DNA from 2 places in the Paenibacillus sp. 203 genome. Region 1 is predicted to be linked to the other one. Evidence: predicted binding sites of a transcription regulator. Region 1 holds the regulator's gene; the other holds the start of a gene.

Region 1 (16,337 bases):
CATCATTCATTTTTTCGCCAAACTGCTGCAAAATTCCGTCGAGCTTCGTTTGCAGTTCCGTCGATACTCCCCCATTACCTTCCAGCGCATTAGCTAAACGATGCTTCACATTGGCAACTGCATTGGCGATCCGCTCGACACTGTTCTCTGCCTGACTCATAGTCTCTTGGTTGTAGTTCAAAGGATTCCGATAATGCGTCGACAACATAAAATAACGTAAAGCCTCCGGCTTGTGATGAGCGCGCAAATCTTTAACCAAAATACCATTACCGAGTGATTTCGACATTTTTTCATTATCTATGCGAATATAGCCGTTATGCATCCAGTAGCGAGATAATGGCTTACCCGTGATCACTTCGGATTGTGCGCATTCACATTCATGATGCGGAAATTGCAGATCCTGTCCGCCCCCATGAATATCCAGTGTATCCCCCAAATAATGGCGAGCCATAGCAGAGCATTCGATATGCCAGCCTGGTCGTCCATCTCCCCAAGGGCTCGACCAATAAATTTCGCCCGGTTTCGCTGCCTTCCAGAGTACAAAGTCCTCAGCATTTTCCTTGCGCTCATCCACATTGATGCGAATACCGAACTGAAGCTCTTCCAGATTTTGACCTGACAGTTGTCCGTAATCTTTGAACTTTTTGGTTCGATAGAACACATCGCCATCATTCTCATAGGCATAGTCCTTGTCTACCAATTCCTTAATAAAATCAATAATCAGGTCCATGCTCTCTGTTACACGAGGGTTCATACTGGCAGCAGGAACATTCAATCCTGCCAGATCCTCATGGTAGGCAGCAATAAATTTCTCAGCAACTGCCGAAACATCCATATCAAGTTCCCGAGCTTTGCGGATTAATTTATCATCGACATCCGTAAAATTCACCACATAGTTTACATCATAGCCCAAGTACTCCAGGTAGCTGCGCACCACGTCAAATACAATTACAGGTCGTGCATTGCCAATATGAATGTAATCATACACGGTAGGTCCGCATACATACATTTTAACCTTTCCAGGCTCCAGTGGCACAAAAGGCTCCCGACTCCTCGTCATTGTATTATAAATTTGAAGCGGCATTGTTATGTTCCTCCCTCATGAAAATCATTTTTCTAATTTATTCTCTTGGGTCACCTGATGTTTCTGAGCAGATGCCCCATCCTTCAAATCAGACATTTCTGCACGCAAACGTTCTATTTCCCGTTGAAGTTCTCGCATAGAGTCCACAACCGGATCAGGCAATTGATGACTAAGTCGGTCTGGACGCCTACCATCCTGTCTGACAACTCGCCCCGGGATGCCCACCACCGTACTGTTTGGTGGAACTTCTTTGAGCACAACCGAGTTAGAGCCAATGTTGGATTGTGCCCCAATCGTGAAAGAGCCTAATATCTTTGCACCCGAGCCGATAACAACATTATTCCCAATGGTCGGATGGCGCTTCCCTTTCTCTTTCCCAGTCCCGCCGAGTGTGACCCCCTGATACAATATGACATCGTCGCCAATCTCACAGGTTTCACCGATGACAACTCCCATGCCATGATCAATGAACAGCCGATTTCCGATACGAGCGCCAGGATGAATTTCAATGCCTGTCATAAACCTTGATACCTGGGATATAACACGGGCTAGAGTACACCAGTTTCGCAAATAAAACCAATGTGCGATTCGATGTGCCCAAAGGGCATGAACGCCGGAATACGTAAAAATGACCTCCAGCTTACTCCGGGCGGCCGGATCATTATCCAAAACAGTCTGAATGTCGGATTTGAAATGTCTGAACATGTCGCCCTCCTTTTCCCTTCATATCCTTGCCGCATCATCACAACACTTCACGTTCCGCCAATTTTCGCATCCACCAGCACTCTTCGACATTTTTCAATCTATAACGAGTCTGAGTCTGATAAAAAAGAAAAAGCGTCTCCGCAGCCTAAGCTGCAGAGACGCATGAACGTGGTCCCACTCTGCTTCGAACATATCTGCTGCATAAAAAGCAGACAGTCCGTCTTTGGCGTCCTGTAACGGGAACGACTCGGCACGCCCTTGTCACATCAGCATTTGACGCTAATGAAAGTTCGGGCGCACGGCTCCCAGGCGCATTTCCTCCGCAGGTCATCTGGACGGCTCTCAGCCTGGAGTTTCCCCTCGACCGTCCTCTCTGGCAGATGCCCCTATGCAGTGTACTTCTCCTGTTCGCAGCCTTTACACGTAAATATCAATCCGTATCAATGGAGTCATTATAGCGAAAAGACAACAAATTGACAAGAAATATCAGCCTTTAATTTGTGCCTTGAGACGATCCAGTACCTTGTCACGTCCGAGCAAAAAGATGGTTTCATTCAGATCTCGTCCATGCGTTTGGCCTGTAAGAGCCACACGAATCGGCATGAATAGTTGTTTTCCCTTAAAACCCGTTTCCTTTTGAACTTCCTTGATCAGCTTAGCCATTTGTGGAGCTGTAAATTCCTCGCTCGTTTCAACTTTACCCGTAAAAGCTCTAAGTACCTCAGGAACCTGCTCTTCGGCCAATACAGCTGCTGCTTCAGCATCCAGTTCCAGATGTGAACGGAAAAACAACTCAGACAACGCTACAATATCGGATGCAGAAGTCATCTGTTCCTGGTATAAACGAACAAGGGCCTTAGCCCAATCCAGTTGTTCCGAAGACAGTTCAGTTGGCAACAGCCCCGCTGCCTGGAGATGTGGAATCGCCATACTGGCAATTCGCTCAGGATCAGCCTTTTTAATATAGTGATTGTTTAGGTAAGCAAGCTTATTTGTATCAAACACAGCTGGACTTTTGGACAAACGATTAGGATCGAAAATCGAAATCAGTTGTTCCCGATCATAGATCTCTTCTTCGCCTTCCGGGGACCAGCCCAGTAGTGCAATGAAGTTGAATATAGCTTCTGGCAAATAGCCCAACTTATCATACTGCTCCATGAACTGAATAATGGATTCGTTACGCTTACTGAGCTTTTTGTGATCCTCGCCTACAATCAGCGTCATATGACCGAAGCGTGGCGGTTCCCAGCCGAGAGCTTCAAAGATCATCAACTGCCGCGGTGTATTGGAAACATGGTCTTCGCCCCGTAGTACATGCGATATTTTCATCAAATAATCGTCAACCGCTACAGCGAAGTTATATGTCGGAATACCATCCTTTTTGACGATAACAAAATCGCCGCTTTCCTTGGAATTAAACGTAATTTGACCTTTAACGATATCGTCAAACGTATATTCACGATCTTCCGGTACGCGAAAACGAATACTTGGTACACGGCCCTCTGCTTCGAATGCCTGGCACTGTTCTTCTGTTAGATCACGATGTTTTCCAGAATAGCGTGGTGTCTCCCCACGTTCCGTCTGTTCTTCACGCTCGCGCTCCAGCTCTTCTTCAGTGCAGTAACAGCGATAAGCCAAACCACGATCCAGCAAATCCTGCCAGTACGTTTTATATATGTCCAAGCGTTCCGTCTGACGATAAGGTCCAAACTCGCCTCCCACGTCTACGCTCTCATCCCAGTCCATACCCAACCATTTCAAATATTTAAGTTGGCTTTCTTCTCCGCCCTCAATATTGCGCTTCACATCTGTGTCTTCAATACGAATAATAAATTTTCCACCTTGATTGCGAGCAAACAAATAATTAAATAATGCCGTTCTGGCATTTCCAATGTGCAGATGCCCTGTAGGGCTTGGTGCATAGCGTACACGAACTTCCGTGCTCATATAATCTCCTCCAAATTGAATTACTCAAGATGATAGCATTTACTTGATAAGACAGACAACCGATTGAGCCGCGATTCCTTCACCCCGTCCGGGAAACCCGAGTTGCTCTGTCGTGGTCGCCTTGACGTTCACCTGGGATAGCTCCTCTGCTTCCAGCGCCCGTGCGATGACTTCATTCATCTGCGGAATATACGATGCCATTTTGGGCTTTTGTGCGATAATCGTAGAATCGATATTCCCCAAGCGATATCCTCGCTCTTTAGCTAGCCCCCACACATGCTCCAGTAGCTTAAGACTGTCGGCATCCTTAAATTCTGGGTCATTATCCGGAAAATGCTTCCCGATGTCTCCCAAGCCAAGCGCGCCTAGGATAGCATCACTAATGGCATGCAGCAGCACGTCTGCATCGGAATGGCCCAACAAACCTTTTTCATACGGAATATTCACACCACCGATGATGCATGGCCTTCCTTCCACCAGCTGGTGGACGTCAAATCCTTGTCCCACTCTGATCATTTGATATCCTCTCCCTCTGTTTTTACCCATAACGCCGCCATATCCAAATCCTCAGGCGTAGTAATTTTGATGTTCTTGTAGCTGCCTTGAACGACAGTAACCGGAATTCCTAGCCGCTCTATCAGCATAGAATCATCTGTTCCCAAGAATCCCGACTGCTCCGCTTCCTCATAGGCTCGCAGCAGATCGGAAAGACGAAAAGTCTGTGGCGTTTGAATACTCCACAGACTTCGGCGATCCGGCGTTGCTGTAATGATACCATCCCCGTTCACTTGCTTGACTGTATCCTTTACAGGTACTGCCGCTACAGAAGCACCAGTACGCTGGGCTGCCTCAAGGCATGAACGTACAAGCTCAGGTTGAATGAGTGGACGCACACCATCATGCACCATCACCCAATCCACTTGTAAGTGGCGCAGACCGCGATAAACCGAATGCTGGCGTTCATTGCCACCAGCCACCACCCGTACATTTTTACCGATTTTGTATTGATGAATCCAATCTCGGCAGCGTTCCACATCTCCTGTCCCAGTCACCATCACCATTTCATCCACTTCGGGCATAGCTGCGAATATTTCAAGTGTATGTATGAAGATGGGCTTGTCCCGCAAAAGCAGAAATTGCTTGCTCTCCTGCGTCCCCATACGGGAGCCGCGCCCTGCTGCCACAATGACAACTCCTACCCGATTGTTCATTCAAATAACTCCTGCCCTGATCGCTTTGGACGATCCGTATGATAACACATCTACTTCATCATACCGCGTTTATTGAGCTTTTTCCAATAATTTTGGTTTAGCAAAGATCATACGGCCGGCAGAGGTCTGAAGTACACTCGTGACCAGTACCTCCATCAGAGAGCCAATATAGTCACGTCCGCCTTCCACAACAATCATCGTGCCATCATCCAGATAGGCTACGCCCTGCCCATGCTCCTTGCCGTCTTTAATAATCTGCACCATAATTTCCTCACCGGGCAATACGACAGGCTTCACTGCATTGGCCAAATCGTTAATATTCAGCACCGATACACCTTGCAGTTCGCATACTTTATTCAGGTTAAAATCATTAGTTACAACTTTACCCTGCAACACCTTTGCCAGCTTGACCAGCTTACTGTCGACCTCTGAAATTTCCTCAAAATCACCTTCGTAAATGAGCACATTCACATCCAGCTCTTTTTGGATTTTATTCAAAATATCCAGCCCCCGGCGTCCACGATTACGCTTAAGTAAATCTGATGAATCTGCAATATGCTGAAGCTCCTCCAGCACAAATTCAGGAATCACAATCGTTCCTTCAATAAAACCTGTCTTGCAAATATCTGCAATACGTCCATCTATAATGACGCTGGTGTCCAATATTTTATGTTCCTCCAGCTTGCGTTCTTCTACACCCGTTCCCCGACCAAAAAAACCAGAACTCCAAAAGGAAGATAGCTCGTCCCGCTTTTCTAGTCCAACCATCAGTCCTACATATCCGCATATCACGGTAACAGCGGTCTGGATAAGTTGACCCGGGGCCCCCAACCATGAAAAAAGCGGATAAACTGCTAAGGAAAGCGTCAATCCCACCGCTAAACCAATCACACCTGCCATCATCTCGTTCATCGGAATTCGTACCAAGCCTTCAATGCCCTGCTGCAATCGATTTGCCACGGATGCCCCTGCGAATGAACACCCAGCCATAAATAGCACTGCTCCCGCCATCATCCAAACAATCATTCCCGGTAAAGACCCATCACTCAACCATTGTGGCATCCACGATACAATGCCTCCTACCCGCTGGTATAACGTATAGCCAAACCATGCTCCGCACAATCCTGTAAAAGTTAAAATAGCCTTTCTCCACATTGAGTCTCTATACCTCCTTTATTTTCTTTGCATATAGTCTGCTGCTTGTTGGATACATAGCATTTCTCTTACCAGTATGATCCATTTCCCACATAACTAACCCTGTGTTTTCACTTTTTATGCATAAAAAAAAGCATTTATCTCCCTAAAATGATTCAAGGAAATAAATGCTTATTCTTGTTCTTGCTTGATACTAGCGCTGTGAATGACGATATTGATCGTCCTGTTCTTCCTGACTGGAACGCTCCCGATCACGTCCACGTCTGCGTGACAGCTTACGAATGTTCAGCTTCATACCATACAATGCATACAGCACCAGCGGTACAAAAATCAGCTTCGACAGCTGGTCAGGGAATTTAACAGCCAACACCACCGCTGCAATTACGACCCATGGAGCAACCCAGATCGCTTTTTTCGGAAGGCCGACCTTTTTAAAATTCGGATATCTCATGGAGCTGACCATCAAATAAGAAACCAGCAACATGGCAATCGACATGTATAACAATGAAATATCGTTATGGAATAAGGACAAAGTGGCTAATACGCCACCTGCTGCCGGAATTGGCAACCCCGTAAAATAACCTGGTACACCAGGACGTACGTTAAATCGAGCCAAACGCAACGCTCCGCACATCGGGAAAATGGCAGTAACCGTCCAAGCGAGAGCCGAATTCGCATCATGAAAAGCAACCATGTACATAATAACTGCGGGAGCAACACCAAAAGATATCATATCTGATAAGGAGTCCAGTTCTTTACCGAATTCGCTTTGGGCATTCAGGACCCGGGCCATCCTACCATCCAGTCCGTCCAACAACATGGCGACAATAACCATAATAGCGGCAAGACTGTATTTTCCGTCTACAGCCAATAAAATGGCGATCATTCCGAGAAACAAGTTACCTAAGGTACACATGTTCGGAATTGATTTGGTAATCATCTCTTCACCTCAATGTATGAATTGTTCCATTATAATCCTTTCACTGTATTACATTTACATTTGCCTGTCAATGAAAACTTGTTCCTGCAAACGTTTAAGACCTTCTTTAATCGTACGCGCACGAACCTCTCCAATACCATCCACTTCATCCAATTCTTCTATCGTTGCTGTGATGACATGTGGAAAACGTCCAAACCGCTCCACCAGATTATGAATAATCACATTCGGCAAACGCGGTATCTTGTTCAGTACCCGGTAGCCACGTGCAGCAATATACTCCTCTGATGTCGCAGCTGAAGAAGGGTAGCCTAGTAAACGTACAATATGATTCACATCCAACAATTCATCGTCCGTAGAACGTTTGAGTCCCAATATAATTTCACGAATCTTCTCGTCGCTATCGTCTTTGGCATAATCCTTATACAGCAACCAAGCTTCTTCCTCAATGTTGCTGACAAGCTCTTCCATCTGCATACTAATCAGACGGCCCTCATTTCCGAGCTCGTTAATAAATCGTTTGATTTCCATTTTGATGCGCAGCACCATTTCGATCCGCTGGATGACATTAACGACTTCCGGCATGGTAACCAGCTCTTCAAATTCAGATGCTGTCAAATTCGTAGAGGCTTGCCCCAACACGGATCTATATTTTTCTAATGTCTGAATAGCCTGATTGGCTTTCGTTAAAATAACTCCGATTTCCTTGAGCGCATACCGTAATGTCCCCTGATACAAGGTAATAATATTACGCCGTTGGGAAATAGACACAACTAATTTGCCAGTCTGCTTTGCAACTCGTTCTGCTGTCCGGTGCCGAATTCCCGTCTCAATTGAAGAAATGGAGGAGTCCGGAATCAGTTGCGTATTGGCATATAAAATTCGTTTTAAATCCTCGCTCAATATGATTGCGCCGTCCATTTTAGCCAATTCATACAAATAGTTCGGTGAAAAATCACAATTGATGGAGAAACCGCCATCCACGACTTCCATAACTTCTGGGCTATAGCCAACGACCAGAAGAGCACCCGTTTTGGCACGCAAAACGTTTTCCAACCCGTCGCGAAAGGGAGTTCCCGGTGCCACAAGCCGCAGCAAATCGTTCATTTTATCCAGTTGGCTCGCTTCTTTCATTCTCAATGCCCCCTAATCTAATGCGGCTGCCAGTGCATCTGCCACCGTTCCTACTCCTATAATTTGTATCCCTTTCGGATGTGTCCAGCCCTTCAAGCTTTTCTCCGGCATGATCACCCGTTTGAAACCTAGCTTCTCCGCTTCTCGTACTCGCTGTTCTGCTCGGGATACCGCGCGCACCTCACCTGTCAGTCCCACCTCGCCAAAAATCACATCATACGGCTTTGTAGGAGCATCTCTAAAGCTGGAAGCAATACTCACAGCTATAGCCAAATCCACCGCCGGTTCATCCAACTTCACGCCTCCGGCTACGTTGAGATAAGCGTCCTGGTTTTGCAAAAACATGCCCATCCGCTTTTCTAGCACGGCTATGATTAATCCCATTCGATGATGGTCGACTCCTGTGCCCATTCGGCGTGGAGAGGGAAAATGTGTAGCTGCAATCAATGCTTGCAGTTCAACCAATACAGGTCGGGTTCCTTCCATACTGGCTACAACAGTAGAACCTGCCACACCCAGTGGTCGTTCAGACAGGAAAAGTTCAGAAGGATTCGACACCTCACGCAAACCGCTTTCAGCCATTTCAAAAATACCAATTTCATTTGTAGAACCGAAACGATTTTTAACTGCACGCAAAAGCCGATACGTATGGTGACGCTCTCCTTCAAAATAAAGTACACAATCAACCATATGCTCCAACAAACGCGGACCTGCAATGGCCCCTTCCTTGGTCACATGTCCTACCAATACCGTAGCAATACCTAGCCCCTTGGCAATTCGCATAAAGCGTGAAGTACACTCCCGCACCTGAGCCACACTACCTGGTGCACTCGTCACCTCAGGCAAATATACAGTCTGTATCGAGTCGATGACCAAAAACTCCGGCTTCAAGCTGTCCACCGCTTCTTCAATCGTCTCCAAATTCGTCTCACATAATACGTATAGGCTGGGGGACAAGGCACCAAGCCGATCTGCACGGAGTTTCGTTTGACGGACAGATTCCTCACCAGACACGTACAGCACCTTTAAACCAGTTAAAGCCAGTTCATTAGATGTTTGCAGCATGAGCGTAGATTTACCGATTCCCGGATCACCGCCCACCAAAACGAGTGAACCCGGCACCACACCTCCACCGAGTACTCGATTCAATTCGCCAATTCCCGTCAAAATTCGTGTTTCTTTGCCACTCTCCACCTCTATAATAGGGAGTGGCTTGTCTTTTGTGCTATGAGTAAGAAGGGAAGACCCCATTCCTTGAGTTTTTACAACGCTTTCCGTTTCTTCGACCATGGAATTCCATGCCTGGCATCCAGGACATTTTCCGTACCATTTGGGCGATTCATAACCACATTCCGTACAGGAAAATTTAGTTTTCACTTTAGCCATACTTTGTTCCCTGGCTCCTTATTGACGACGATGATGTCAAATTTATGTTCATACAACCCAGAAAGAGCTGTAACAATAAAAGTTTACCATTGAAGCTTGGCGGACGTAAAGCAATATCACAAACTTTCCCAAAGCATTTACCCAACCTTTTCACCGTGTTTTATACACAAAAAGGGTGTCTTCGCAATAGCTTTCCAGCTTGCGAGACACCCTTTTCTGCTATCTTATTTAGTAAACTGCTTTAGGACTTGGCAGATACATTATCCTTTTTGGTTACAGTCAATGCACCGTTCTCCTCATCAATGAAGAGTGAGTCACCTTTAGTAATGTTGCCAGTCAACAGTTCCTCGGACAGGCGATCTTCAATATGCTTCTGGATTGCACGACGCAATGGACGCGCACCATACGCTGGATCAAAGCCTTCCTTGGCAAGGAATTTTTTAGCGTTGTCTGTCAACTCGAAGTCCACCTCATACTCATTCAGGCGCTTACGCAGCTCTTCAGACATGAGTGACACAATTTCGGCAATATGTTTTTCTTCGAGAGAATGGAAAACGATAATTTCATCAATCCGGTTCAAGAACTCAGGACGGAAGCTTTTCTTCAGCTCATCCATCACTTTGCCCTTCATATTATCGTAATCCGCTCCAGCGTCCACTACAGCTGTAAAACCAAGCGTGGAGTTACGTTTAATCGCCTGTGCACCAACATTAGATGTTAAGATGATGAGTGTATTACGGAAATCAACGACACGACCTTTGGAATCTGTCAGACGACCATCTTCCAGCACTTGCAGAAGAATATTGAATACTTCTGGGTGTGCTTTTTCAATTTCATCCAGCAACACAACAGAGTATGGCTTACGACGTACCTTCTCAGTCAGTTGACCGCCTTCTTCATATCCAACGTACCCTGGAGGCGCTCCTACCAGACGGGACGTGGAGTGTTTCTCCATATATTCGGACATATCGATACGGATAACCGCATTTTCATCTCCAAACATGGATTCAGCCAAAGCACGTGCCAACTCTGTTTTACCAACCCCAGTTGGACCGAGGAAAATAAAGGAACCAATTGGACGCTTCGGATCTTTCAGTCCGGCACGTGCCCGGCGAATCGCCCGGCTTACTGCCTTAACTGCTTCATCCTGTCCAATTACCCGCTCATGCAGCAACTCTTCCATATTCAACAAGCGGTGTGTTTCTTCCTCTTTCAGCTTGCTGACTGGAACACCTGTCCAGATTGCAACGACTTGAGCGATATCCTCTGGGGTAACTTCGGAATCTGTACGACCCTGTTGTTCTTTCCATTGGTTTTTCGTCACGTCTAACTCTTCACGGATTTTTTGCTCTGTATCACGCAGCGCTGCCGCTTTTTCAAACTCCTGACTTTGTACCGCTGAATCCTTTTCCTTACGGATATCTTCCAGACGGTTTTCCAGCTGTTTCAGGTTTGGCGGTACAGTGTAAGAATTCAGCCTTACTTTGGAGCCCGCCTCATCAATAAGGTCAATAGCCTTATCTGGCAGGAAGCGGTCGGTGATATAACGATCTGACAATTTTACGGCCGCTTCAATAGCCTCATCTGTGATCTTTACACGGTGATGCGCTTCGTAACGGTCACGCAGACCATACAAGATTTGAATCGCCTCTTCTGGAGAAGGTTGATCCACTGTAATTGGTTGAAAACGACGCTCCAAAGCAGCATCTTTCTCAATATATTTGCGGTATTCATCCAGCGTGGTCGCACCGATGCATTGCAGCTCGCCACGTGCCAGAGCAGGTTTCAGGATGTTGGACGCATCAATTGCGCCTTCTGCTCCACCAGCACCAATCAGCGTATGCAGCTCATCAATGAACAACACGATATTACCCGCTTGACGAATCTCGTCCATAATTTTTTTCAAACGATCCTCGAATTCACCACGATACTTGGTGCCTGCTACCACAGAACCCATATCCAGTGTCATTACGCGCTTGTCGCGCAACGTTTCGGGAATCTCATTCGCTATGATTTTTTGGGCCAATCCTTCGGCAATCGCCGTTTTACCTACCCCAGGCTCACCAATCAGAACCGGATTGTTCTTTGTACGGCGGCTGAGCACCTGAATTACGCGTTCGATTTCCTTGCTACGCCCAATAACAGGGTCCAGGTTGTTTTCCTTCGCAGATGCCGTCAGATCGCGTGCCAGACTGTCCAGAGTTGGCGTGCTGACATTAGCTGGAGCACCGTGATGGCTGGAAACAGCCTCGCTGCTACCGAGTAATTGAAGCACTTGCTGACGCGCTTTGTTCAGGCTAATGCCCAGGTTATTCAGTACACGTGCTGCTACGCCTTCGCCTTCACGAATAAGACCAAGCAAAATATGTTCTGTACCTACATAGGTATGGCCCAGTTTGCGGGCTTCATCCATAGACAGTTCGATGACTTTTTTGGCGCGTGGAGTATAGGCAATGTTCGTCGGTTGCTCTTGACCGCGTCCAATCAGCGTTTCCACTTCATCCTGGATTTTTTCCAGTCCCAGTCCTAAACCGATTAAGGCTTTCGCTGCTATTCCTTCACCTTCACGAATGAGGCCTAGCAAAATGTGCTCTGTGCCAATGTTGTTGTGTCCCAATCGAACAGCTTCTTCCTGAGCCAAAGCAAGCACTTTCTGTGCACGTTCCGTAAATCTTCCAAACATCATATATCCTGCACCTCCACAGTGTGTATTTCAGATCATTCTATATATTAAAGGGTTGTGCCTAATTTTTGCCGGATCAGCTTCGCCCGGTACATATCGCGCTCTTCGGTATTCATTTTATCCCCAAAGCTTTTTTGCAGGAACCCGGGTTGTGTCATCACATTCAGCTCATTCATCGCTGCGGTGGAAGGACGCTCCAAAATTCCTAAATCTACGCCAAGACGCACATCGGACAGCCGCTGTGCAGCCTCCTTGGAATCCAATACTGCTGCATATGACAAAATACCGAATGAACGCATCACCCGATCTGTAATTCGCAGCATAGATTCATTCATTAGCCGTTCTCTGGCAGAACGCTCGTGCTCAATAATTTGTAGCACCACGCCATGTAGATTCTCTATAATTTCCGCTTCGGTTTGTCCTAGTGTAATCTGATTAGACACTTGAAACAAGTTTCCAACAGCTTCGCTGCCTTCACCGTAAATGCCGCGAACCGTTAGACCTACCTGTGAAACAGCAGACAATATACGATTGATTTGATGAGTCATGACTAATGCGGGCAAATGCATCATCACCGAAGCTCTCATACCTGTGCCGACATTCGTCGGACAACTGGTCAGAAAACCTCTCCGATCATCAAATGCATAATCAACATGCGCTTCAAATGCATCATCAATAATCATAGCGCGTTCCCAAGCTTCCCTAACCTGACATCCCGGATATAAGCACTGGATACGCAGATGATCCTCTTCGTTTATCATAACACTAACCGATTCATCATCGCTAATTAAAACAGCACCGTTACGAGATTCGTTCGCCAAATTAGGACTAATCAAATGCTTCTCAACCAGCACCCGCTTGTCGATCTCATCCAACTCGGATATTTTCAATGTATGAAAAGTACCAAAACCACCTAAATCATCATACTGAAGGATATCCGTTAAGCGTTGAAGTGCTTCTTCCGACTGCTGATTGGTAGCAAGCATGGGAAAAGGCAGATGCTGCAAGTTACGCGCAATTCTCACCCGGCTGCTAATGACAATCTCCGAATCCGCAGCATCACCACGCATCCAGTCACTTAGCGGCTTCTCCGTAAACCGAATATTGGGCATTACGCATCCCTCCTACTCTTCACAAACTTTACTCTTCAGTCATTTCTTTTTCAAGCTCTCTGATTTGATCCCTAAGCTCAGCAGCTGATTCAAATTCTTCCTGTACAATATGCTGTTGCATCTCTTTTTTCAAATCGTCAATTTGCCGTTTAACCTTCAGGCGACCTCCAGTGCGAACTGGAACTTTACCAACATGATTCGTACTGCCATGCACACGCTTGAACAGAGGGTCCAGACGACTATCAAAGTATTGATAGCACGACGGGCATCCGAAACGTCCCAGCTTACTAAACTGTGCATAGGTCATGCCACAATCCTTGCATTGCAGGTTTTGCGGACCACTGTGGCCTGGAGACTGGCTCTTTGTACTGGAGTCAAAATCCAGCATCCCCGACAACAAGCTATGAATCGAAAAGCCGTTAGGTGTTCCAGGGATCATCTCCCCTTTTTCCTTGGCACACGTCTCACAAATATGAAACTCTGTCTTTTCGCCATTCACAATTTTGGTGAAATGCAAAGTTGCCGGCCGCATATTACATTCTTGGCACAGCATAAAAGCACCTCCTTTAATGTCAGGATTTATACCAATCCCTACATCCAAACGTTAGTCTCTTTTCACACACTATTTGGTCGCCAGCAACGAGATCAGCATAGCCTTAAGCAATCTTGCTCGCAGTTGATCACGATAGGGAAGCTTCAGTAATAATGTATCCCTCGATAAGGCAGCCTTCATTAGATTAGCTTCCCTTTTGCTTAAAAAATGGGCCTCCTCTAACTGATAAATCAGTCCTTCTGCTGCCGATTGGCTTATTTCCTCCCCGATGCTCTGATGAAGATGTGTATGGATGGCATGCTGTGCAGGCAGCTGAATTCGCTGAATACGAATGTAGCCCCCGCCACCGCGTTTACTTTCCACCACATAGCCTTTTTCCAGCGTAAACCGGGTGCTAATTACATAATTAATTTGCGACGGCACGCAGGAAAAGCGGTCAGCCAGATCATTGCGCTGAATCTCCACTAAACCTTGGGGACTTTCCAGCAATATACTCTTTAAATATTGTTCAATAATATCGGAAACATTGCGCATTTCATCATCCTCCACTAACGGAAACGCAAGTATTCAAGTACATTTCACGCTCCACAGAGTCCGCCGTATATTGAACTTAACCAAACGGTAAAGTCACGAATCTAAGCTGTATTCAGGCTGTTGCCTGTTCTACATTCATTTGAATTGTACCGTTTTGTCTCTAGTGTGGCCTTTATTTGCGATTAGTCATACACTTCTCTTATTTTCATAAAAGGCAGTTCCTAACTATACGCAAATCATTTCGATCCTCGTTTGCTTCTTTGCTATCAAAATTACTTTATACGGCCCACCAAAATACTTCTACAGAATCTCAGGAGGTTTGATTGACTTTGACTTTCTTTGACTATATTCATATTATAGCACATTATTCATTTTTGCCAAGGGGTCAATACCATTTTTCGCAATCTAATTATGTTTTATACAATACCATAAAAAACTCTTCCCAATTACAGAAAGAGTTTTGAAAATTATAATAATCACACATATTCCCTGAAAAACGGAACATAAGAAGATCTAAATGGGCCTTTATCAGAAAAAATCTAATAAAAACGTTTGTTTTACTGGTATTACACGTTTAAGCGCAGACACAGATTCACTGCCCCCTTCAATACGCCCCCACTTATACAGATCATCAGCCTGCTGGTAGCCAAGCATCAGAGTCGTCAGTGACTGAATCCCAAGTTTCAAGTCAGATACCATAGCGTTTTCAGATGAATTGCTTGTATCCACTCTCACCAGATGACCTTTCCCTTCCGTAGTAATTGTTAATCTCCATACTCCTTCATTCCATGGTGCATACCGATCAGTCAGATTTAAGGTTAAACGTGTTACCTCTCCAACCTGCTCAAAAGGGTATCTTTCTACAAAAGCAGCTGCATCCACAATACGGCCCATAAAATAAGGCACGGTCTCCTGTTGAATTCGCGGATCATCAAGTAAAAATGGCAGATTGTCATCTGCTGGAACGTAAATAAATTTACCATGGGTTATCATGGAGTCATGATTTGCAAAATAAGTCCATAAAGCCTGACGGGCCGTCTCATTTTCATAAACCAACTCATCACAATTGAATTGTTTATCTTCAATTTTGTACAGTGCATATCCCTGAGGATCGCCTGTTTCTGAGTAATATACCGCAGTTCGATAGTTCTCATTTAAAATCCGCTCTTGCCACCATTCCTTATCTCGTACCAGTGTGCCATTATAACGAGATGCAAACGCTTGATACACTTGGTCCAGTGCTAAAATATCTTTGACATCGCGTTTGACTGTACCTTCTGTTTTAAGTTTTGCAGGGAATTTATCAATGGGAATGACGTACTTTTTGTATTCAATATACGTTTCCCATCCAAATTTACGATAGAAGGCAAAGGAGAAGGGATGCAGAAAAGAAAGGCTTTGTCCCGCAGACTTCATCTCTTCAAGCGCATGCGTCAACAAACGTGAAACCATGCCTCCGCGACGCTTTTCTGGCCATGTTGCCACACCAGCAATGCCTCCCATATCAAAAACCTGACCGTTTATGTATACCTGTAGCGGTAACAAAGTCAGTTTAGCATTCAAGTCATGTCCGTCGAATATTCCCCATGTTTGCTCAGGTTTGAATTTCTTCTTGGATTTTTCCAAGTCTTCCTGGGACATTGTAAACTGAAAAGCATATTGGGATAATTCAATAGCCGCTTCAAATTCCTTACGTTGTAATTGTCTGATCTCCATAACTTCGTCACCTCGCTTGTATACTTGGGCATCCATAAAAAGATTACACACTTAGAGTGTGGCAAACCCCATTCTCTCTGTCAACCTTAGAAACAGGTGGTCATCTAAAAACGCACAAAAAAAGGATGATAATCTCATTGAGATTATCATCCTTTTCACTTTTGCTTGGCGACGTCCTAC
Region 2 (16,337 bases), on a different contig from region 1:
CATCGTTAGCAAATCCCGGTGGATCTGTAGCAATTTCAAATAGGATACCGCCTGCTTCTCTGAAATATATCGCATTAAAATATTGGCGGTCTATAATGGGAGTCGGCTGATATCCATAATGCTGGACTGCGCTTCTCCATTCTTCATGTTGTTCAAAATCTTTTGCACGCCACGCAATGTGATGTACCGTGCCTGCTCCACCAAAGCCTAAACCCATTTTGGCGAGCGGAACATCTACGATGTTGCCGATTTCTCCTACGGACTGATAACGGGCATATTCGGCGTCTTCAGCGATTTTCGTAAATCCGAGTATGCTCTCCAATGCATCCATCGTTCTCTGTGGATTGACGCTAAATAGCACAGCACCTCCAAACCCCTTAATTGCTTTATCAGCCGAAATACCACCGTAAGACCAAGTACTGTTCGCTCCTTCCTCACGTTCGACAAGCTCAAGTCGTAAGCCCTCATTATCCTCAAATTGAAGATATTGTTCAGAAAAACGGCTCGTTTTCGTAACTTGAATATCAAAGCTTTCCAAACGATGCTGCCAAAAATCAAGTGAACCTGGGGGTACTACATACGAGGTTATGCCCACCTGGCCACCTCCGATTCGCCCTTTGGGAGTTCCTGGTGCAGGAAAAAAAGTAATGATCGTTCCAGGACTTCCTGCCTCGCTACCAAAGTATAAGTGGTAGACCTCAGGAGCATCGAAGTTGATTGTTTTCTTCACTAACCGAAGTCCCAGGACGCCGGCATAGAAGTCGACATTTTCCTGCGGATTACCGGCAAAAGCTGTAATATGATGGATACCTGTAGTTTGAAGTGACATATGAAACCCTCCTTTAATCGTAGAAACCTTTATTTTTTATTGTTGATGACTTTTAATGACCTAAATATCATGTTTTATCTAAGTAATGCATCGATGGAATATGAACCTGCTCCTGTCAACGCAATACCAATTACGACTGCAATAAGAACTAACGGATATTCATAGCCATTAGCTGTTGCCCAGATCCCGTTTGGGCCATGTACTTTGAAAATTGCTCCAAGCATAGTCACCGTAATCAACAATGCAGCCAGTGGAGTGAGTAGTCCTACAGCAAATAGAGCTCCTCCCAACAATTCCATCAACCCAGCAGACACTGCCATGAATACTCCAGGCTTAATGCCGATCGATTCCATCCAACCGCCAGTACCTTTTGGACCATAGCCATCAAACCAGCCAAAAAGTTTCTGAGCTCCATGCCCCACCAATAACAATCCAACCACCAAACGTACCAGTAACAATCCACTTGCCAACATAAAAATCACCTTCCACATTATATTTATTTAAAGATTATTAAATTAAAGATATTAGATAAAATTAAATTCATCGTTTAGCGATTTGAGCCTGTTCTTTTTTTAGTTTTTCAGGTGTAACATCGTCTCCATTCGGATCATAAATCGTAGCATTCAAGAGAATGCTTTGTACAGAGCCCCGAAAGATTTGAAGGTATTCTTTGCGAAGATCCGTTTGTTCCATTTTTTCAATTTCAGTTAACCCAACTTCTTTTGCTTTTTTTGCAAGCTGATTAATTCTTTCTAAAATGGTGATCATGTATATACCTCCCTGTTCATAATTCGCTGTTCGCTGTTGTTTTATCTTTAATTCATTTATCTTGATATAAAGATATAACAATTTCTTATCCGTGTCAATACTTTTCGAAAGAAAAGAAGATGAACGCTTGAGTTGCTTTTAAAGGTGAAAGAAAAAACAGCCGGAACACTTAGAAATATCTTTAAGCTACAAGTTGTGTAAAACCTCTTCAACTCAATTACTAGAGCCATAATAAAAAGCCACCAACCAGAATCACTGGCTGATGGCTTTCTTGTCTTACTCAAATGGAGGCGAGGGGAGTCGAACCCCTGTCCGAAGATAACGACACATAAGCTTCTACGGGTGTAGTGACAGTTTTGATGTCACCCTAGAAACTCCCTGTCACCGGATTCCCTTCGGGTCAGCCTGATTATCTTCTTCAGCTCACCGCAGGCGGAGATGAGACAGCGTATTCCACTATTTGTTAGCCCCTATCCCAGTCACATGGACGATGCTGGGTAGAAGCACGCACACAGTTTCTTAGGCTGCGAAAGCGTAGTTGTTTTGTTGTTTGCCGTTTAATAGGCTTTAGCGTTGATGAAGCGGACGCGTCCCCACTACCCGCTACCCATGCTCGAACTATCCCCGTCGAATCCATAAACGCCCCCTTATTATAAAAGGGCTCCACGGATAAAACCGGAAATACCGGAGCATAAGCATGCATAATATCAAAAGCTGAATCCTAGGATTCAACACTCGAACAAAGTTAAAAGCTTTAAAACTGACTACTTCGTTAGTATACCATATTACAGGTCATTACGAAACGAAATGAAGCTATTTAAGCCTTATAAAATAGCACCATTACAGGAACAAGTAACTTCTCCAAGCAATTTGTACCATACCCAATAATACAGCAACTTATCTTGCAATTTTCTGCTTCTCGCGCAAAGCACGTTGGATATCACGCTGTGCATCGCGTTTAGCGGCAGCATCACGTTTATCATACTGCTTCTTACCTCTACCCAGTCCGAGTAAAAGCTTAGCATAACCATTGCGAACATAAATCTTTAACGGAACAATCGTGTAGCCTTCCTGTTTGGACAATCCGATAAGCTTGCGAATCTGTTCTTTATGCAACAGTAGCTTACGCGTACGGGTCGGATCGGTAGGATTATTACGATTGCCTTGCTCAAAAGGACTGATATGCATATTGTGAATATGAATTTCGCCATTACGGATCGTAGCAAATGCATCACTTATATTGGAGCGACCATTCCGTAGAGACTTAATTTCTGTTCCCGTAAGCACCATGCCCGCCTCGTAGGTGTCCTCAATAAAATAGTCATGGGAAGCTTTTTTGTTCTGGGCGAGCACTTTCCCGTCTGCCTTCTTACCCATGAATACCACTCCTTATGAATAACGTAATTCACTCTTGAAATCCAAGCATCAAAATCCGGCTACAAAGAGCCACCTAGAAATATATTGTAACAAATTTCAGATGGTAAAAGCAAGAAAGGTCAAGCCTTCTACATTTCAAACTGCACTTATATCACACTTAAAACCAAGCGGCTTCCATCCAATACAGCAGACAGAAACCGCCCGTATAACCTATGCTTCAAAGTCAGCTTCATTCACTGCAATGGAAGCTCCAGCCTTCAAAGTAAGTAAACTCTAACTTCCTACTTCTTCTTTTTCCGCACAAAGCCCGCGGTGCTATTGCCGCCACTTCCGCCCTTATTCTTCCGCTTGCGTCGTGCTGCGCCTTCACCGTTTGGTCTGGCATCACTACCTGGTGTAGCTGCTCCGCCGATGAAAATACCGCTGGCAGACGTCTTCTTCCGTCGCTTGCTTGCCCCGGATGCTGGCGAGTTATATCCGCCCTTGCCACTGCCAAAGCCGAAGTTGCTAGCTGAGCCGGTTCCAGCTCCGTTTCCGCCGCCGCGCCCGGAACGACCTGCGGTACTAATCCCTCCGTTACCAGCGCCAGCTTCTTTTGGCTTCCCGGTAACATCATGACCGCCTTTACGCTCTTTGCCAGTCTTGTCCTTGCCGCCCTTGCGGTCACGCCCTTCTCGGCCTTTGCCTTTACCACGGCTCTCGCCACGCGCAAAGTCTCCACCCTGTCCTGTACCGCCAGTCCGTTCACGGCGTTGCCGTTGCTTCATATCGACAAGTTCAAAGTCAATTGTGTAATCTTCCATATTCACACGCGCGACGCGAACTTTAACCTCATCCCCAATGCGGAACACCTTGGAGGTGCGTTCGCCAATCAACGCCATATGCTGCTCGTCAAAATGATAATAGTCGTCCGTAAGCGCACTCAGACGCGTCAGGCCCTCCACTGTATTGTCGAGCTCAATGAACATTCCGAAGCTGGTTACACTGCTGATGATCCCCTCGAATTCCTCGCCGACCTTGTCCAGCATATATTCAGCCTTTTTCATCTGCTCTGTATCACGCTCTGCATCCACAGCTACGCGTTCACGCTCGGAAGATTGCTGCGCAATATCAGGCATACGTGCAGTCAAATATTCCTGACGCTCGGCTGTTAAAGCCCCGCCATTCTCCAATACCTCACGAATGACACGGTGAATCACCAAGTCAGGGTAACGACGGATCGGCGATGTAAAATGAGAGTAATACTCCGCTGCCAATCCAAAATGTCCTGTCGACTCCGCATCATACTTTGCCTGCTTCATCGAACGTAGCATCATCGTGCTAAGCACGGTTTGCTCCTTCGTACCCTGAATGTCTTCTAGCAACGTTTGTAGCGCACGCGGATGAATGGAATTTCCTCTACCTTTGATCTGATGCCCAAAATTAGCTGCGAAAGCCATAAAGTTTTGCAGCTTCTCTGGATCTGGGTCCTCATGAATCCGGTACAAGAAAGGTACTTTGAGCCAATGGAAATGTTCAGCTACCGTTTCATTGGCCGCCAACATAAACTCTTCAATAATTTGTTCAGCTATCGTACGATCCCTCTTTACAATATCGACAGCTTTGCCTTCATTATCCACAATCACTTTGGCTTCATCAAAGTCAAAATCAACCGCGCCTCGGCGCATTCGATTAGCACGCAGCTTCAATGCCAATTCCTTCATCGTGCTGAATACATCAATCAGATCCTTGTACCGTTCCATCAGTTCAGCATCTTCCTCTTCGAGGATTTTGCGAACGTTAGTGTACGTCATTCGTTCCTTCGTTTTAATCACACTGGTGAAAATATCATGCTTTACAACCTTCATATGCTCATTGAATTCCATCTCACAGGATAAAGTCAGTCGATCCACCTGTGGATTCAAAGAACATATTCCGTTCGAAAGTCGATGTGGAAGCATAGGAATGACACGGTCAACCAAATACACGCTACAACCGCGGTTATATGCCTCCTGATCCAGCTTGGAGTTCTCACGCACATAATACCCTACGTCGGCAATATGAACGCCCAGACGGTAGTTTCCGTTCGGCAAGCGCTCTACATTGACAGCATCATCCAGGTCTTTGGCATCCTCACCATCAATGGTCACAATGATCTTATCACGCAGATCGCGCCGTCCCTGACGTACAATCTCTTCTTCCGTAATCGCGTCGGGAGCATTCTCGGCTTCCTCTGTCACTTCATCTGGAAAAGCTTCCGGAAGCTGATGCTTACGAATAACTGACAAAATGTCGACGCCCGGATCATCCTTATGACCCAAAACCTCCAACACTTCGCCTTCCGCTGCTGCTCGTCCTTCTGGATAGCTCACAATACGCACAACGACCTTTTGACCGTTTACAGCTCCATTGAAGCTTGTTTTTGGAATGAAAATATCCCGGTTAATACGCTTATCATCCGGCAAAACGAAACCGTATGCTTCGTGGCTCTGAAACACGCCTACTACTTGAAGCACTGCGCGCTTCACGATCCGCACAACTTCGCCTTCTAATCGGCCACCCGCAGGTCCCTTCGAAGTCACTCTTACCAGTACCGTATCTCCATTCATCGCACTCTTTAAGTCGTTAGCATGAATATATACATCCGGGTGCTCCCGGTCCTCTGGAATCAGAAAAGCAAATCCCTTGGCATGAGCCTGCAAACGCCCACGCTGCAAATCCATTCGTTCCGGCACACCATAACGGTTTGTGCGGGTCAGCAGAATTTTCCCCTCTTCCTCCAAGGCATTCAATAGCTTAAGAAATTCACGGAAATCATCGGCATCCTTAATATCAAAGTGCTGCTCCAGCTCCTGGTAAGTCATGGGTTTGTATGCGGTCTCGCGCATAAAATCGAGTAGTTGTTGCTCTGTTATCATAATATTGTCCACCTCGGGTGACCTTTAATTTTCAGTAATAAAATCCGCATGTCCTTGTTCCTTGCTCCTGATACAAGGCTCTTAATATACTCATACCCTAGTATACACGAATTTAATCGACGGCATCCCTGCCTGTCCAAAATCTAAAAAAAGCCCCCGTTTCCCGCGAAACGAAGGCTTAAGGTACATATTTATCTTATTTTGCAAAAAATGCAACTAAAACAGAAACGATCATGAAACCCGCACCCAAAACAGCAGTTGCGCGTTGTAAAATCAAATCCATACCGCGAGCTTTTGTCTTGCCGAACAGATGCTCAGCACCGCCAGAGATGGCACCGGACAAACCTGCGCTTTTCCCCTTTTGCAGTAAAACAACCGCAATAACAGCAATCGAGAACACAACGAGCAGCACTTTCAAAAAGATTTCCATGAAAAATCCCACCTCCTGAGCTTATACATCTGTTTTGCAAAACAACACAGCCTCTTTTATGAAAACATGTACATATCATGTTATAAATAGCCGGAAATTAACGCAAAACACTATTTCTATTCTACCACAGCTTCCAGTAGATAACAACAGCTATAGCAAGTCACTCAGCCATTAAGCCTTTGCAAAGTTATAAATTCTCATACACATCCATAATAACAAAAAACAGACCTGCTCGCGGTGGCGAGTAGGCCTGTTTTATTCATGCGAAAAAGCTTTGAGCGTTCAGACTTCATGATCATAAACCATGAGTCAAGAGACGCCATCAGCATTTTTGCGCAATATTATTTTTTCAGGTTGTAGAAAGATTTCAGGCCGTGGTATTGAGCCAGTTCACCCAGTTGATCCTCAATGCGGAGCAATTGGTTGTACTTCGCAATACGGTCAGTACGGGAAGGAGCACCTGTTTTAATTTGGCCTGCATTTGTTGCAACAGCGATATCAGCGATTGTGCTGTCTTCGGATTCACCGGAACGGTGAGAGATAACAGCTGTGTATCCTGCACGTTTAGCCAATTCGATAGCATCGAATGTTTCAGTCAGCGTACCGATTTGGTTTACTTTGATCAGGATAGAGTTACCGATGTTTTCATCGATACCTTTAGCCAGACGCTCTGTGTTTGTTACGAACAGGTCGTCACCAACCAATTGGATTTTGTTGCCCAATTTTTCAGTGAGCAATTTCCAACCTTCCCAGTCATCTTCGGAGCAACCATCTTCAATAGTGATGATTGGGTATTTATCAACCCAAGAAGCAAGCAGGTCAACGAACTCAGCAGAAGTGAAGGATTTGCCTTCGCCTTCCAAAGTGTATTTTCCATCTTTGAAGAACTCAGTGGAGGCAACGTCCATACCGAGGAATACGTCAACACCTGGTTTGTAACCAGCTTTTTCGATCGCTTCGATAATAGTGGACAGAGCTTCTTCGTTAGATTTGAAGTTAGGAGCAAAACCACCTTCATCACCAACAGCTGTGTTCAAACCTTTGGAGTTCAGTACGGATTTCAGGTTGTGGAAGATTTCTGCGCCTACACGCAGAGCTTCTTTAAATGTAGGAGCGCCTACAGGCAGAACCATGAACTCTTGTACGTCAACGTTATTGTCGGCATGAGCGCCACCGTTAACGATGTTCATCATTGGTACTGGCAATTGTTTAGCATTGAATCCACCCAGGTAAGTGTACAGTGGCAAGCCCAGAGCTTCAGCAGCAGCGCGAGCTACAGCCATGGATACAGCCAGAATTGCGTTTGCACCCAATTTACCTTTGTTATGTGTACCATCCAATTTGATCATCAGCGTGTCGATTTCTACTTGGTTCACAGCATCCAAGCCGATTACTTCAGGAGCAATAATTTCGTTCACGTTTTTAACAGCTTGCAGAACGCCTTTACCCAGGTAACGGGATTTGTCGTTATCACGAAGCTCTACAGCTTCGTGAGCGCCTGTGGAGGCACCGGAAGGAACGATAGCACTACCGATAGCACCGGATTCCAGATATACTTCAACTTCAACCGTAGGGTTACCACGGGAGTCGAGGACTTCACGAGCGTACACGTCAGAAATAATAGTCATTTGTACTTAATCTCCTTTGTGAATCATGATTTGTTGGTCAAGCCTATACTTATTAAATCAAGCTTACTTGCGGGATGCAATCATAGATTTTCCTGTCATTTCCGCAGGTTGCGGAAGTTGCATCAAATCCAGAAGCGTTGGAGCTACGTCAGCCAGTATTCCATGCTCACGCAAAACGATATTTTCGTCAGTCAAAATGAACGGAACCGGATTAGTTGTGTGAGCTGTGAACGGACGTCCCTGCTCATCAATTTCCATATCCGCGTTACCATGGTCAGCAATGATAATAACCACGCCGCCTTTGGCTTTAACCGCATCTACAACACGTCCAACACATTCATCCGTCGTCTCTACCGCCTTAATCGTTGGCTCCAGCATACCGGAGTGTCCAACCATATCCGGATTGGCAAAGTTCAGGATAATCGCATCATGCTTGTCGGCTTCGATTTCCTTAACAGCAGCATCCGCTACTTCATACGCACTCATTTCGGGCTGCAAGTCATATGTAGCCACTTTAGGCGAGTTGATCAAAATACGAGTTTCGCCAGGAAGCTCCACATCACGTCCGCCACTGAAAAAGAAAGTAACGTGCGGATATTTTTCAGTCTCAGCAATACGCAATTGCTTTTTGTTGTTTTGAACCAACACTTCACCAAACGTGTTATCCAGGTTTTTCGGTTCGTAAGCTACAAAGCCTTCAACCGTTTCGCTGAACAACGTCAGGCAAACAAAGTGCAAATCTTTAGGCCATTTCGGACCACGTTCAAAACCACGGAAGTCCGCGTTTGTAAATACCTGAGACAGTTGAATCGCACGGTCAGGACGGAAATTGAGGAAGATAACAGAGTCATTGCTTTCGACCAGCCCTACAGGACTGCCGTCAGCCTTCACAATAACCGTTGGCTCCACAAATTCGTCGAACACTGATTTTTCATACGATTCTTTTAATGCTTCCATTGGATCTGTGTATTGAGGACCTTCTCCGTACACGATTGCACGGTAGGATTTCTCTACACGTTCCCAACGTTTGTCGCGGTCCATAGCATAATAGCGTCCTTGTACAGTCGCAATTTTACCTACGCCCACTTCTTGAATTTTAGCGATCAGCTGCTGCATAAAGCCTACGCCGCTGTCAGGCATAACATCGCGTCCATCCATGAAAGCATGAATGTACACTTCTGTTAAGCCTTCTTTTTTCGCCAAGTCCAGCATAGCGAACAGATGACTGATATGGCTATGCACGCCGCCGTCGGACAGAAGTCCGTACAGGTGAAGTTTCGTGTTGTTCTTCTTGGCATGTTGCACTGCTTTAACCAGTGTTTCATTGTCGTAGAATTCACCTTCACGGATGGACTTCGAAATACGAGTCAAGTCTTGATATACAATTCGGCCTGCGCCGATGTTCAAGTGACCTACTTCGGAGTTACCCATTTGTCCTTCAGGCAGACCCACTGCTTCGCCAGAAGCCGTCAGCGTTGTATGAGGATACTGTTGTAAATACCGGTCGTAATTCGGTTTGTTGGCCTGCGCAACCGCATTACCTTCTACGGTGTCACGCAATCCGAACCCGTCCATAATAATTAAAGCTACCGGTTTTGGTGCTGTCATCTTACTTCGCCCCCTCAACAAGCGCGATGTACGACGCCGGTTGAAGACTGGCACCGCCCACGAGCGCGCCGTCGATATCGCTTTGACCCAGGTACTCAGTAACATTTTCAGGTTTTACACTGCCACCATACTGAATACGTACAGCATTTGCTGTATTTTCATCATACAGCTCTTTAATCAGACTGCGGATATAGGAAATCACTTCATTCGCATCCTGCGAAGTGGAGGATTTGCCTGTTCCGATGGCCCAGATCGGCTCATAAGCAACAACTACTTGTGCAGCCTGGTCCTTAGCCAAACCAGCAAAAGCTGCTACAGTTTGCACTTTTACAACCTCTTTGGTTTGTCCAGCTTCACGATCTTCCAGCTTTTCGCCTACACACACGATTGGAGTCAGGCCATGACGGAATGCTGCATGAACCTTTTTGTTCACCGTTTCGTCTGTTTCATTAAAATATTCACGACGCTCGGAGTGTCCGATCACAACGTAGTCTACGCCCAGATCTTTCAGCATTCCACCGCTAATTTCACCTGTAAATGCACCATCTTCTGCAAAGTGCAGGTTTTGTGCGCCAATTTTAATAGACGTGCCTTTTACTGCTTCAACCAGAGCAGGAAGATTCGTAAATGGTGCGCAAATCACGCTCTCCACTCCTGCAACCTCCGCTTTGCCTTTGATCTCCTCGATGAAAGTTTTAGCTTCTGGTACGGTTTTAAACATCTTCCAGTTACCCGCGATAATCGGTGTTCTCAATGGTTTCAACTCCTAACTATTAGGTGCCCTAAAGCTTTATTCACGCATAGTGCGTTTGATTATTTATCGTTCAGTGCAACAACACCCGGAAGTGCTTTGCCTTCCATAAATTCCAGTGATGCGCCACCGCCAGTGGAGATATGATCCATTTTATCAGCCAAGTGGAATTTTTCAGCCGCAGCCGCAGAATCACCGCCACCAATGATGGTGTATGCTTCAGTTGTTGCGCAAGCTTCCGCTACTTCACGAGTACCACCAGCGAAAGGCTCGATTTCAAATACGCCCATTGGTCCGTTCCATACAACCAGTTTGGAGTTTTTGATCACATCTGCATAGATTTTACGTGTTTTCGGTCCAATGTCCACGCCTTCCCAATCTGCAGGAATGCCGTCGATATCCACAATGTCCGTGTTCGCCGTAGCGCTGAAATCGTCAGATACTACAATATCAACCGGAAGATAGAAGTTTTTGCCGAGCTTCTTCGCTTTTTCAATAAATCCAAGAGCTACGTCCAGTTTGGATTCATCCAGCAAAGATTGACCCACTTCATGACCTTGAGCTTTGAAGAATGTATAAGTCAAACCGCCACCAATGATTACGTTATCTGCAATGTTCAGCAAGTTGTCGATCACGTCGATTTTGTCTTTTACTTTGGAACCGCCAATAATGGCTGTAAAAGGACGGTCTGGATTCGACAGAGCCTTACCAATAACAGACAATTCTCTTTCCATCAGCAAGCCAGAAACAGCCGGAAGAATATGAGCGATACCTTCAGTGGAAGCATGAGCACGGTGTGCTGCACCAAATGCGTCATTCACGAAAACGTCGGCCAGTTCAGCAAATTGCTTCGCCAATTCAGGATCATTCTTTTCTTCTCCTGCATAAAAACGTACATTTTCAAGCAACAGCACGTCGCCGTTTTGCAGTTCAGCCACTTTCGCTTTAACAGCTTCGCCTACCGATTCGTCCACTTTAACTACTGGCTTTTTCAGCAGCTCAGACAAACGTACGCCAACAGGAGTCAGACGCATGGATTCAACAACCTGACCTTTTGGACGTCCAAAGTGACTCGCCAAAATAACTTTTGCACCTTTTTCAATCAAGTAGTTAATGGTTGGCAAGGTTTCACGAATACGCTTGTCATCCGTAATTTTACCGTCCTCAACCGGAACGTTAAAATCTACACGAACAAACACCCGTTTTCCATTCAGTTCTATATCACGTACGCTCTTTTTGTTCATCTCCATATTCCTCCGCACCCTTATAATTTTACGAAACAGGAATTTAAGGCACATTTGATATATAAAGAGCGGAAACAATAACCTGTTTCCGCTCTATGTTATTGCTCAATAAGACTGTTCTTATTTAGCCAGTTTTGCGAAGTATTCCAACGTGCGGATCAATTGTGCAGTGTAGGACATTTCGTTGTCATACCAAGCTACAGTTTTCACCAGTTGTTTGTCGCCAACAGTCAGAACTTTAGTTTGAGTTGCATCAAACAAAGAACCGTAAGTGATACCTTTGATGTCGGAAGAAACGATTTGATCTTCAGTGTATCCAAAAGTATCAGCATCAGAAGCTTCTTTCATTGCTGCGTTGATTTCTTCAGCAGTTACGTTTTTCTCCAGAACTGTTACCAACTCAGTCAGGGAACCAGTTGCTACTGGAACACGTTGAGCCGCGCCATCCAGTTTACCTTTCAGTTCAGGAATTACCAGACCGATGGCTTTTGCAGCACCAGTTGTGTTAGGAATGATGTTTTCAGCTGCTGCGCGAGCACGACGGAAGTCACCTTTAGCATGTGGAGCATCCAAAGTGTTTTGGTCGCCAGTGTAAGCGTGAATTGTAGTCATCAAACCTTCGATGATACCGAATTTGTCTTGCAGTGTTTTAGCCATAGGAGCCAAGCAGTTTGTTGTGCAAGAAGCACCGGAGATTACAGTTTCAGTACCGTCCAGAATTTCATGGTTTACGTTATAAACGACAGTTTTCATGTCGCCAGTAGCTGGAGCGGAAATAACAACTTTTTTAGCGCCGCCTTTCAAATGTTTCTCAGCAGCTTCCTTAGTTGTGAAGAAACCTGTGCATTCCAGAACGATATCTACACCCAGGTCTCCCCAAGGCAGTTCTTCAGGGTTGCGGTTAGCCAAAACTTTAACTTCTTTACCGTTTACTTTGAAGAAGCCGTCATGTACTTCTACTTCTCCTTGGAAAGTACCTTGTGTTGTATCATATTTCAACAAATGTGCCAACATTTTGGAATCTGTCAAGTCATTGATTGCTACTACTTCAATACCTTCCACGTTTTGAATCCGGCGGAAAGCAAGGCGTCCAATACGTCCGAAACCGTTAATACCAACTTTAACTGTCATGAGTGAGTTCCTCCCAAAGTTCGTTTAGTTTAGTTTTATATATTCAAGACAGACCCGAAAGCCCGTCAAGACAACACCATTCATAAATCCATCTTAACCATTTAAATAATGACTTACAATCTCGGCAGCAGCGCCTTCGTCGGTGACTAGAATGTCTTCTTGTCCGAAACGCAGTACCGCATGAATAGCGGCCGCCTTGCTCTTGCCTCCAGCTACACCTAGAACCGTATCGGTACGCCTGATGTCCTCTAATCGAAGTCCAAGCGTCAGCATTCTGTGAACAACGACGCCATCTTCGTTAAAGTAATAACCAAACGATTCAGCAACGGCCCCCTCACTGCTGATCTGGGCAAAGGTTTCGGGATCAAGTTTACGTCTATGTGCCATCGCTATGGCGTTGCCTATCCCGTGAATGATGATACGACTCTCGCGAATCAGGTTCAATATATCCTGAATGTTCGTATCTTCAAGCAAGGAGTTGTAAGCATGATTGCTGAGCAAATCCGGTACATGGAGCAGACGGTATTGAGCGCCTACCTTGCGAGCCATTGTGGAAGCAATTGTGTTGGCCTGCATTTCCATGCTTTCTCCCAAACCTCCGCGTGCCGGTACAAACCACCCACCCTTAAGTGGGCCATTAGAAGGTAGTGCCAGTTGTTCCGCCACGTCGGCAATCGTCGTGCCACCTGTTACAGCGACCACATCCTCGTCGTCCATAACACTCAGCAACGCTTTTGCTCCAGCGCGCCCCAGCTCCTGCTTTGTTAACGGAGAAGCATCCGAATCCCCTGGAACGACAACCACCTTCCTCAAACCATAGGCTTGACGAATCTGGTCCTCCAATTGGGACAGGCCGAACAAGTTGTTCGCAATCGGCTCCAGCTGTTCCAGCAGATCCAGTCCTGCTTTGCTCACCTTCATGCCTACACTCTCAATCTCAATTAGCCCTTGAGCTTTAAGAAGATCGGTTTCGGCGCGCAACACGCGCTCAGTCATGTTCAGTGAAGCTGCCAGTGTTCTGCGTCCAACAACATCGGACAGCATAATCTGATGCAGGATCGTGTACCTTTTTTTCAAAACATCCATGAGGTCGGGCAGAAGCTGCTTCTGTATTTCTAATATCTTTCGCATGCTTTCCACTCCCGCACACTTCTAAGTTCTGTCTCTAATGCTCTATCTCTAACTGGTCTTAAAACGTCCCGGGATAACTTTTTAAGTCCCACGTATATCTTAACCAATATTTGCTCCACATGCAAGTCTATCTGAACCTATATTTCTCAACCATTTGCCTGAATATGCGCATTTAATAAAAGCTTGCAATTCACTGTTGTATATCATATAATCATCTTTGTTTCCAATTAGCTGTTTAATTAGTTGGTTGTTTGCATTGATTGAACTATGCGCCCGTGGTCCAACGGATATGACGTAGGCCTCCGGAGCCTGAGATCGAGGTTCGATTCCTCGCGGGCGCGCCATTTTAAATGAACGCATAAATGCTTCTATATAATGTTTTAACCAATAAGAGCGCTGAGGGCTCTTTTTTTTAAATCATTAGTTTGACTTTCTTTGACTTTTTGTTTGAAATTGTTTATCATGTGGTTAATACGGTAACAGTTTATAAATAAGGGACGTGTAATCGGCATGTCCACCAAATCCACTAACGATATTTAAGGGAGGTTTTTTGACGTGAGCTATGTTCCTATGGTAGTAGAACAAAGTAACCGCGGCGAACGCGCCTATGACATTTATTCCAGACTGTTGAAGGATCGCATTATTTTGTTAGGCTCGGACGTCAATGACGTTGTAGCCAACTCTATTATTGCGCAAATGCTGTTTTTGGCTGCCGAAGATCCTGAAAAAGATATTCACTTGTATATTAACAGTCCTGGCGGTTCCATTACAGCTGGTATGGCCATTTTCGATACGATGCAATACATTAAACCTGACGTATCTACGATTTGCGTAGGTATGGCGGCTTCCATGGGCGCGTTCTTGCTAAATGCAGGCGCCAAAGGTAAACGTTTCGCTTTGCCAAACAGTGAAATTATGATTCACCAACCACTGGGTGGTGCACAAGGCCAGGCAACGGATATTGAAATCCGTGCACGCCGCATTCTGAAAATGCGTGACAAATTGAATCGCATTCTCGCAGATCGCACAGGCCAACCACTGGAGCGCATTGAAAAAGACACAGACCGTGACTACTTCATGTCCGCTGATGATGCCAAGGAATACGGTATTATTGATAAAGTGCTAACTAGCTCCTCTCCAGAAGGTGTATAAGAGAAGAAATTTGCCTCTCGATAGCCGGTTAATGAAAAAGCTGCCCCGGATGTTTTATCCGGTAGGCAGCTTTTTTTGCTTTATTGTTTTTTTAGGTTATAGACAATTGGAATTGTTTACTCCTACTATTCATGCTGTTCCGCAAAAGGCTTTCCGCCTTGAGGCAGCAGTTGACCGAACGAGTAGGTAAACTCCGGAATTCCATACGCGTATGGCGCATAATCATACAAATCAAACACAATTGTTACTCCACTGCTCGTCACATAAAAATTCTGATCTGACGCCAGCTCTTTAAATTTGCCGAATCCTTCGCCAGCCTGAAGCGCATCGATTTTTTTCTTCAAATCAGCATTGAGGAACTTTTTATAGTTCGGATTTGCCTTCAAAACGTCAGACAATTGCAGCAGTTTACCATCAGCGAGCGAGAACGTATATCCTTTACGTGCCGTCATGCCATGTGCGCCACCCGTATACGAGTAATCCTGCATAATCACACTCAGAATACCATTTTTGTTATAGGCAATCGCAAAGTCATTTCCGAACTCATACGGTCTTTCTGTTGTAGCCTCACCCTCAGCCATCATCTTTTTGCCTGCTACCAATATACCCTCTGCATGCTTTTTAAGCACATTGTTAATGGCCTGTTGAGCCTCAGGATTCAGCTGACTGCCGCTGATTTGCGGGTACTTAATCTTGTAGGACACCTTCGCATTACTCGAAGCTGGAAGTGTTTGAGACGCAATGGTGATCGGATTTAGCTGGCTTTTACTCAGCGTTACTGTTTTCTGAGCAGCATTCCATTGAGCATCTATGCCTAGATAGTCTTTCAGCAGACTCATAGGAATGTATAGCTTCCCAGCGATCTGTTTGGCATCCATGCTACGTGTATTGATTCCATTGACGTTGACGTAGGCATCCGAGGAAGAAGCCATAATGTAAAGTTTATTGTACCCGCTACCTACGGTATATGTCGTTGTTTTCGCATCATAGCTTACTGGAATCCCCAGGCTGTCACGCAAAGCGGCCACCGGAATCATTGTACTCCCGTTCACTTGAACACCTTTAGCGGGCAACGTTTTACCATTCCATTGGATGGTGATTCCTGGTTGCTGTGTTGTCGCTTGTTTGGTCGATGCTGCCTGGATATAGGAAACGGGAACAGCTGCGACTCCTGCTAAAATCCCTGCTGCCAGCAGTGCTGAACCCCATTTTTTCGCATGCTTACTCATATTAAGTATTCCTCCTGTTATTGATCTGTATTGTCTATGTGTGATAATTACTTTTCTTATTATATCTATACCCTATTGTATGTAGTTTACAATCTGTACACTCTCCGATTTCAATATGTACACCTAATAACCCTTAGCTATGACAGACTCATTACAAAAAGG

What was found. The regulator CtsR, encoded in region 1, represses protease genes until heat stress. The targets are predictions, from matches to a motif close to ATGGTCAATAAAGGTCAAACA.
Region 2: a site for CtsR is predicted at 14,217-14,237, ahead of clpP (ATP-dependent Clp endopeptidase proteolytic subunit ClpP). Genes of this name have one in related genera too.

Annotation. Positions count from the first base shown of each region.
Region 1 covers NZ_JAXCHD010000015.1:83,182-99,518, forward strand. The annotation lists gene cysS (cysteine--tRNA ligase) at 1-1,084, opposite strand, end outside; gene cysE (serine O-acetyltransferase) at 1,109-1,789, opposite strand; gene gltX (glutamate--tRNA ligase) at 2,276-3,736, opposite strand; gene ispF (2-C-methyl-D-erythritol 2,4-cyclodiphosphate synthase) at 3,776-4,252, opposite strand; gene ispD (2-C-methyl-D-erythritol 4-phosphate cytidylyltransferase) at 4,249-4,947, opposite strand; gene WA407_RS24035 (PIN/TRAM domain-containing protein) at 5,017-6,102, opposite strand; gene pssA (CDP-diacylglycerol--serine O-phosphatidyltransferase) at 6,296-7,042, opposite strand; gene disA (DNA integrity scanning diadenylate cyclase DisA) at 7,097-8,173, opposite strand; gene radA (DNA repair protein RadA) at 8,186-9,559, opposite strand; gene clpC (ATP-dependent protease ATP-binding subunit ClpC) at 9,801-12,245, opposite strand; gene WA407_RS24060 (protein arginine kinase) at 12,290-13,354, opposite strand; gene WA407_RS24065 (UvrB/UvrC motif-containing protein) at 13,383-13,907, opposite strand; gene WA407_RS24070 (CtsR family transcriptional regulator) at 13,977-14,441, opposite strand; gene WA407_RS24075 (GNAT family N-acetyltransferase) at 14,970-16,157, opposite strand; rRNA gene rrf (5S ribosomal RNA) at 16,321-16,337, opposite strand, start outside.
Region 2 covers NZ_JAXCHD010000018.1:32,622-48,958, forward strand. The annotation lists gene WA407_RS24995 (ring-cleaving dioxygenase) at 1-829, opposite strand, end outside; gene WA407_RS25000 (DoxX family protein) at 904-1,302, opposite strand; gene WA407_RS25005 (DUF896 domain-containing protein) at 1,370-1,597, opposite strand; RNA gene ssrA (transfer-messenger RNA) at 1,880-2,244, opposite strand; gene smpB (SsrA-binding protein SmpB) at 2,495-2,974, opposite strand; gene rnr (ribonuclease R) at 3,256-5,871, opposite strand; gene secG (preprotein translocase subunit SecG) at 6,068-6,301, opposite strand; gene eno (phosphopyruvate hydratase) at 6,643-7,929, opposite strand; gene gpmI (2,3-bisphosphoglycerate-independent phosphoglycerate mutase) at 7,993-9,537, opposite strand; gene tpiA (triose-phosphate isomerase) at 9,539-10,291, opposite strand; gene WA407_RS25045 (phosphoglycerate kinase) at 10,351-11,532, opposite strand; gene gap (type I glyceraldehyde-3-phosphate dehydrogenase) at 11,653-12,663, opposite strand; gene WA407_RS25055 (sugar-binding transcriptional regulator) at 12,757-13,794, opposite strand; tRNA gene WA407_RS25060 (tRNA-Arg) at 14,064-14,138, shown strand; gene clpP (ATP-dependent Clp endopeptidase proteolytic subunit ClpP) at 14,350-14,946, shown strand; gene WA407_RS25070 (PdaC/SigV domain-containing protein) at 15,072-16,175, opposite strand.